One region of the Telmatobacter bradus genome, then DNA from elsewhere that is predicted to be linked to it. Evidence: riboswitches for the same ligand, from Rfam matches in the RefSeq annotation. Region 1 holds a riboswitch; each other region holds the start of a gene.
What was found. A riboswitch is a leader RNA that binds a small molecule or an ion and turns the genes downstream of it on or off. The one in region 1 is predicted to bind cobalamin.
Positions count from the first base shown of each region.

Region 2: another riboswitch for cobalamin. It lies ahead of ACOBR2_RS05555 (TonB-dependent receptor plug domain-containing protein); the one in region 1 lies ahead of metE (5-methyltetrahydropteroyltriglutamate--homocysteine S-methyltransferase).
Region 3: another riboswitch for cobalamin. It lies ahead of ACOBR2_RS13445 (ribonucleoside-diphosphate reductase subunit alpha); the one in region 1 lies ahead of metE (5-methyltetrahydropteroyltriglutamate--homocysteine S-methyltransferase).

Region 1 covers NZ_CP184532.1:1,059,099-1,061,360, forward strand. Annotated here, with positions in the region: cobalamin riboswitch at 75-287, opposite strand; cobalamin riboswitch at 546-741, shown strand; gene metE (5-methyltetrahydropteroyltriglutamate--homocysteine S-methyltransferase) at 963-2,262, shown strand, end outside.
Region 2 covers NZ_CP184532.1:1,312,574-1,314,835, reverse strand. Annotated here, with positions in the region: gene ACOBR2_RS05555 (TonB-dependent receptor plug domain-containing protein) at 1-858, opposite strand, end outside; cobalamin riboswitch at 890-1,135, opposite strand; gene ACOBR2_RS05550 (TlyA family RNA methyltransferase) at 1,311-2,069, opposite strand; gene ACOBR2_RS05545 (glycosyltransferase) at 2,069-2,262, opposite strand, start outside.
Region 3 covers NZ_CP184532.1:3,260,083-3,262,344, reverse strand. Annotated here, with positions in the region: gene ACOBR2_RS13445 (ribonucleoside-diphosphate reductase subunit alpha) at 1-1,190, opposite strand, end outside; cobalamin riboswitch at 1,214-1,522, opposite strand; gene metH (methionine synthase) at 1,740-2,262, opposite strand, start outside.

The DNA.
Region 1 (2,262 bases):
GGAGGAGGGTACTGCAAAAAACGGGCGCGTAAAACGCAGCCCAGGCAAGCAACCCTCTGGTACACCCCGTCCGAGGACGTAAATCTGAATACGGCAAGCCTCCCGGCATGCGAGTCGCAGCGGCAATCCAGCCTTCCCACTCCACTGAGGGGCAGTGGTATGAGCGGAGAGCGGCTCTTCGCTTTCAGTTGCGGGCACAGCGTTGGAGTGGTTCGGTCAGAACGCACCAACTTCCCTCTTGGCCCAACATCTTGTGTTGCTTGGGAGACGTAACACTGCCCAATGTAGCTCTATTACGGAAGTGCGTCAAGCATTTATGGGCGTGGAAGTGGTGGAAAAGAATCGCATGCAGTGCAGAAACGGGACTTTGCCGGGGTTCATCGCTGTGTAAAAGAAAGACCTCCACAGGAGCGTCAGTCCCACGGGGTGAAACGCTGTGGGAGGAGGGAAAATCACCACCAGGCAGCGTCCTTGTGGAGGGATTGTGTCGAATTTCCCCGGTGCTGGCGTCGGCTTTGCGTTGACCTTGGCCAAGCCTCTGCTCTATAGTGAGGCTACTTTATGGTGCCCGGTTTCTGCGACCGGGCTTAAAAGGGAATCCGGTGAAAATCCGGAACTGCCCCGCAGCGGTAAGCAGGAACGAACGCTCCGAAAGAAGCACTGGTCCAGCCATGGACTGGGAAGCTGGAGCCACTAGGTAGCCTGCGAGTCCGAAGACCTGCCGTAGAGCCTGTCCAGAACGGACAGAACATGCACACGCCTCCGAGGGGAGGGCCGGGTGTTGCGGTTTTTCAACCGCTACATTTGTGACTTCACGTTTTTGGAAGACCGTAGAAGCCTGAGGGAGAGTTGTATCTTTTCCGGCCCGTGCGGGAGCTTTCAACACGTTGGCCATGGCGGCAGGGATGCGTCTCTGCAGCCAGCGCTTCGGTGTGTGTGCCCATTGTTTAGAGGAGATAAGGATGAGTTTGGCGATTGCGAGCAATCTCGGTTTCCCCCGCATGGGCAGTCAGCGTGAGTTGAAGTTTGCGCTGGAGAGCTTCTGGGGCGGAAAAAGCAGCGAAGCAGAACTACTGCAGGTGGCGCGTCAACTGCGCAACCGGCACTGGCGTATGCAGGTGGAAGCGGGCATTGCCGTGCCGCCGAGCAACGACTTTTCCCTGTACGATCAGGTGCTCGACATGGTGGCGACGGTGGGCGCGGTTCCGCGGCGTTTTTCTAGCCCCGACGAGCAGGTGAGCTTGGCCACCTACTTTGCCATGGCGCGTGGTGCACAGGACGCTCCTGCTCTGGAGATGACCAAATGGTTCGATACGAACTACCACTATGTGGTGCCGGAGTTCGAGCCCGGTCATCATTATTCTCTGCGTTCCAGCAAGGTGGTGGACGAGTACGTGGAAGCGCGCGAGCAGGGCATTGAGACGCGTCCGGTTCTGCTGGGGCCGGTTTCGTTTGTACTGCTGGGCAAGCCGACCAACTCCAGCGTCACCCGCGCCTTTGTGCTTAAGCAGATTCTGCCCATCTATCGTGATCTGCTGGGACGGCTGGCGGCGGCAGGCGCAGGTTGGGTGCAGATCGACGAGCCCTGCCTCTGTCTGGATCTGGACGAGGCGGCACAGAGCATGTATCGCGAAGCTTACGCGGAGCTGAACTGTGCTTTTGCGTTGCCGAAGTTTATGCTGACCACCTACTTTGGAGCGCTACAAGAGAATCTTGATCTGGCGCTATCGCTGGGTACCGCTGGCCTGCATGTGGACTTGGTGCGCGCGCCGGAGCAACTGGATGCGGTGCTGGCCAAGGCTCCTGAGGCGCTGGTGCTCTCGCTTGGTCTGGTGGACGGACGCAACGTGTGGCGCACTGATGTTTGCCAGGCGTTGCGCATTGCGGCCAAGGCCACATTGGTGCTCGGCAAGGAGCGTGTGCAGATTGCGCCTTCCTGCTCGCTGCTGCATACGCCCGTCGATTTGGCCACCGAGACGGCGCTGGATGCCGAGGTGCGTGGCTGGATGGCCTTTGCCCGCCAGAAGCTGGAGGAAGTAGCCCTGCTGAGTCGCGCGCTGGAGGGGGGCATAGAGGTTGAGACTGAACTGACCGAGAATGCGCGTCTGATGGAAGCGCGCCGTCAGTCCACGCGCATTCATCAACCCCAGGTGGCCGAGCGCCTTGCCGCGGTTACGCCGGTGCAGCTGGAGCGCACCAGTAGCCATGCGCGGCGGCGTGAAGTGCAGCAGAAGACGCTGCGTTTGCCTTTGCTGCCCACCA
Region 2 (2,262 bases), 250 kb from region 1:
CCAGCCATAGGCACCCAGATAGTCCAGCTTGCCATGGGTTCCAGCCACAGTCAGACTCTCACGGGTGGTGTACAGGCTGCCGCCTTCGGCCTCCAGAATCACCGAAGGAAAGTTGGTTGTACCGTGGGCCGTGGTCAGGCTCACCACGCTGGTCATGGCGCCAGCTCCAAATAGGTTGGAGTTCGGTCCGCGATAGACCTCCACGCTCTCCAGGTTGTTGGTCGAAAGTGCGCCAAAGTCGAACTGGCTGCCCAGATCATCAACATCGATGCCATCCATCAGCACCAGATTGTCCGTCGATACACCGCCGCGCACAAACAGCGAGGTCCACGAGCCGCGGCCCTCGGTCTGCACCACCGAAACACCCGGCATCATGCGCATGGCGCTTACCAGATCCGTGCTCAGGGCAAAATCGGCCTGGCTCAGCACGGTGGTGGTGGCGCTGGTCTGCGCCTGTGGCGTTGGAGTGCCGGTGGCCGTCACCACGACTGACTCATGCACCCAGGCCGGTTCCATCACCAGCGTCTTTTCCACCACATCACTGCGGCCAGCGTAAAAATCCGGCGTCTGCAACTGCCGGAAGTTGTCGGCCGAGAGCAGCAGGAACAGATGGCCTTGCGTGCCGGTCAGAATCTGAAAGCTGCCGTCGGAGGCCGTCTCAGACTGACCGACCACCTTCCCCTTGCACACCAGCAGCACGTGTACACTTTTGAGCCGTGCGCCGGTTGCGTCCGTGACTGTGCCGTGAATCGATGCCGCGCTGGCCGCCGTGGCCACAGCGCCCAACAGCAGCAGCGCCAGCATCTGGCTGGCCCTGGTAAGAAGATTTCTAGTTAAAAAGCTGGAGATGAAACGCATTCTGGCTCCTTCGTTCCCCTCGGAACGTAAGCGGTGGGTGCGCTCGAAGGACCGGTCTCCTGACTTGCGCCCAGCCTGTCCACCTTCCCAAAGAATCTACGCTTCTTCAGTGGTTGTTTTTCCGCAGGAAAAACATGGATCAGACCTTGAGAACATTCTTCGCCTGATCGAACGACGAAAACATGGCCAAGGGCGCTCACAGTTGCGGGGCAGTGGCGGATTTGCACCGCCTTCCCGAACATCCTGAGCGAGGTTTGTCGTAGGTTGCCGCCCTCTGTCGGGCGAAAGGGATGGGATGAAAATTTTTCCATCCTATCAATTATTTATAGTTGCGCTCTGGCATGAAGTCAAAGACAGAGAAGAGAAATCAAGGGTCAGAGAGCCGAGATCCAGGAACGGCAATCTGCAAAATAAAGCCTGAAAAACCACCTCTGACGCCTGTCCGCGAAAGACTACGTCTCGCTCTCCGCCTTGCGCGCCCACAGCAGGAACTCGTGATTGCCCTCGGCCCCGGTAATGGGAGACTCCGCCGAGGCGGCCACCCGCCAGCCCTGCTCCTTGACGCACGCCGCCACCTTGTCGACGGCCAGTTTGTGCGCCTTGGGGTCGCGCACAATGCCGCCCCGGCCCACATGCTCACGGCCCGCCTCGAACTGCGGCTTGACCAGCACCACCGCCTCGGTAAGCGTAGGCGCGGCAGCAAAGATCGCCGGCAAAATCAGGGTGGCTGAAATGAACGACACATCCATCGCCATGATCGTCGGGCCGTTTCCCTCGGGATCGAGCAATGCGCCCGGTTCCAGCAGTCTGGCGTTGCAGCGCTCCATCAGCCGCACCCGCTCATCCTGGCGCAGCTTCATGGCAATCTGCCCAAAACCCGTATCCACCGCCGTCACTCGCGCGGCCCCGTGCTGCAACAAACAGTCGGTAAAGCCGCCGGTGGAAGCGCCCACGTCCAGCCCCCAGCGCTCCGTCACGTCGATCTGCCAGAGCTTCAGCGCGCCTTCCAGCTTCAAACCGCCGCGGCTTACGTAGCGCAACTCATCGCCGAGCAGCCGCAAGACGGCCTCCGGATCCACCGCCGCGCCCGGCTTGTCGATCTTTTGCTCATTCACCATCATGCGGCCAGCGATGATGTAAGCACGCGCCCGCTCACGGCTGGGCGCAATGCCGCGCTCGGTCACCAACACATCCAGTCTTATCTTTGCCATTACTTGACCGCCCGCATTCTGCCGCCCGGCAGCAGTTCAAAGATGCGCCCCCGCCACAAGACGTTCTGTCCGCAATAACTGGCCGCCCAGAAGCAGAAGCCCATCAGGTCGCGGACGGGAAAAAGAATCAGCAACTGCAGCCAGTGGCGATCACCCACCACGCCCCGGCCCACTGCCAGCGCCAGAGCCCAGC
Region 3 (2,262 bases), 2.2 Mb from region 1:
ACATCCTTCGGATCGAAGAGCGACCAGATGCCATCGGCCTCCACGCGGCGCATGAACAGATCGGGAATCCAGTTGGCCAGATTCAGATTGTGGGTGCGGCGGGCCACATCGCCGGTGTTGTCGCGCAGTTCCAGAAACTGCATGACGTCAGCATGCCACGGCTCCAGATAGACGCAGCAGGCACCCTTGCGCTTGCCACCCTGATTCACTGCGGCCACCGAGCTATCGAGCGTGCGCAGCCACGGCACAATGCCATTCGACAGGCCATTGGTGCCACGAATCAGCGAACCCTGCGAACGCACGCGATGAAAGGCCAGTCCAATGCCGCCGGAAAACTTCGACATCATGGCCACATCTTTGTATGTGTCGTAGATGCTTTCGAGCGAATCTTCCGGCGAGTCATGCAGGTAGCAGGAGGACATCTGCGCATGGCGGGTGCCGGAGTTGAACAGCGTCGGCGACGACGGCATGTAGTCCAGCGACGAGATCAGACGATAAAAATCGATGGCCTCATGCGGCGTGTGCGCCAGTCCGCAGGCCACGCGCAGGAAGAAGTGTTGCGGCGACTCAATTACCTTGCGCGACTCAGGATCACGCAGCAGATAGCGGTCGTAGACCGTGCGCAGGCCAAAGTACTCGAAGCGGTCGGAGTTGTCGTCGGCAATCGCGTCGTTCAGCTTGCGGGTGTGAATCCGCACGAACTCCGCGGCCGCATCGCTGATCAGGCCCTGTTTGTAGCCGTGCTCGATGGACTGCGAGAACGAGTAGATGTTGAACGAGGAAACTTCCTTGACGATGGTGGCCAGCAGTAAACGTGCGGCTAGACGCGAGTACTGCGGCTCTTCGGCGATCAGCGCCGCGGCCGTGTCGATCGAAATCGAGTCCAGTTCACGCGTGGTTGCGCCGTCGTACAGGCCGCCAATGGTCTTCGACGCCACGCGGATCACGTCCACATGCGGAAGTCCGTAGGCCGAGCGCTGCACGGCGCGCACGATCTTGTTTACATCGACAGGTTCCAGTACGCCATTTCGCTTGCGTATGTGCATCGTGGGTGTTTCATCCCGGTCGGGGAAGCCAGGTAGTACAGGCGCGTAGCCGGTGGGCGACTCAATGGTGGCCATGAGAAAACTCTCCTTGGCCTCCCGGAAAGACGAGGCAATGTGCTTCCCCTGAAGGGGATATGCAGCCATTGCATCTCGCCTCCCCTCGGAGGCTGTGCATTTGTTCTCGGGGCAGGTCTTCGGACTCTGCAGGTTCAAACCGGAAGGCCATAGCGGTTCTCCAATTGCTGTACACCGAAGCTTCTGCCGCTGAGGGGCTTTTTCCTCAAGAAAAAGCTACCTTGCACAGTCTCACAAGGGCTACACCTATTGGAGAACCGCTCTAAACTTCCCGGACCCATGGTCCAGTGTTTTTGCTGGCCCTCGTACCTGCTTACCGCTGCGGGGCAGTTCCGGATTCACGCCGGATTCCCATCTTCGCCCCAGCCGTAGCCTGGGGAACCACCGAGCTTCTCTACTATATCTAGTGCTATTGGTGTTTTCAATGTGTATATGTAGCGTGCGCTGTGCAAATGTGAAAATCGCACAGAAATGGTCCAAAAAGCTGCGATTTTCCCGGAATTTCCTGCCATGGTGATACGATAAAATAATACGTGTTATTGAATTTATGGTTCTCTGGTCCCGGAATCCGGACCAGAGAACCATAAAGGTTTTTGTTTCAATGAGTCAAAGACTACTTCAGGCGGGCTCGTAGTTCAGGTTCGGCGCCAGCCAGCGCTCGGTTTCTTCAAGCGTCCAGTTCTTGCGCTGATGGTAGGCCTCGATCTGATCGCGCTCGATTTTGCCCACATTGAAGTATTGCGTCTGCGGATGCGCAAAGTAGAGGCCGCTCACGCTGGAGCCCGGCCACATCGCATAGGACTCGGTCAGCAGCATGCCGGTATTCTTCTCCACATCCAGCAGCTTCCAGATGGCCGCCTTCTCAGTGTGGTCGGGGCAGGCCGGATAGCCCGGCGCAGGACGAATGCCACGATACTCGCCGGCAAACAACTGTGCGTCGGTGAGTTTTTCCTCGTTGCCATAGCCCCAGTCGCGCCGCGCCCGTGCATGCAGGCATTCGGCAAAGGCCTCGGCCAGACGGTCGGCCAGCGCTTCGGCCATGATGGCGTGATAGTCGTCGTTCTCAGCGCGATAGCGGTCGCAGATTGCCTTCAAACCATGACCGCTGGTAACGGCAAACATGCCGATGCTGTCGCTGAGT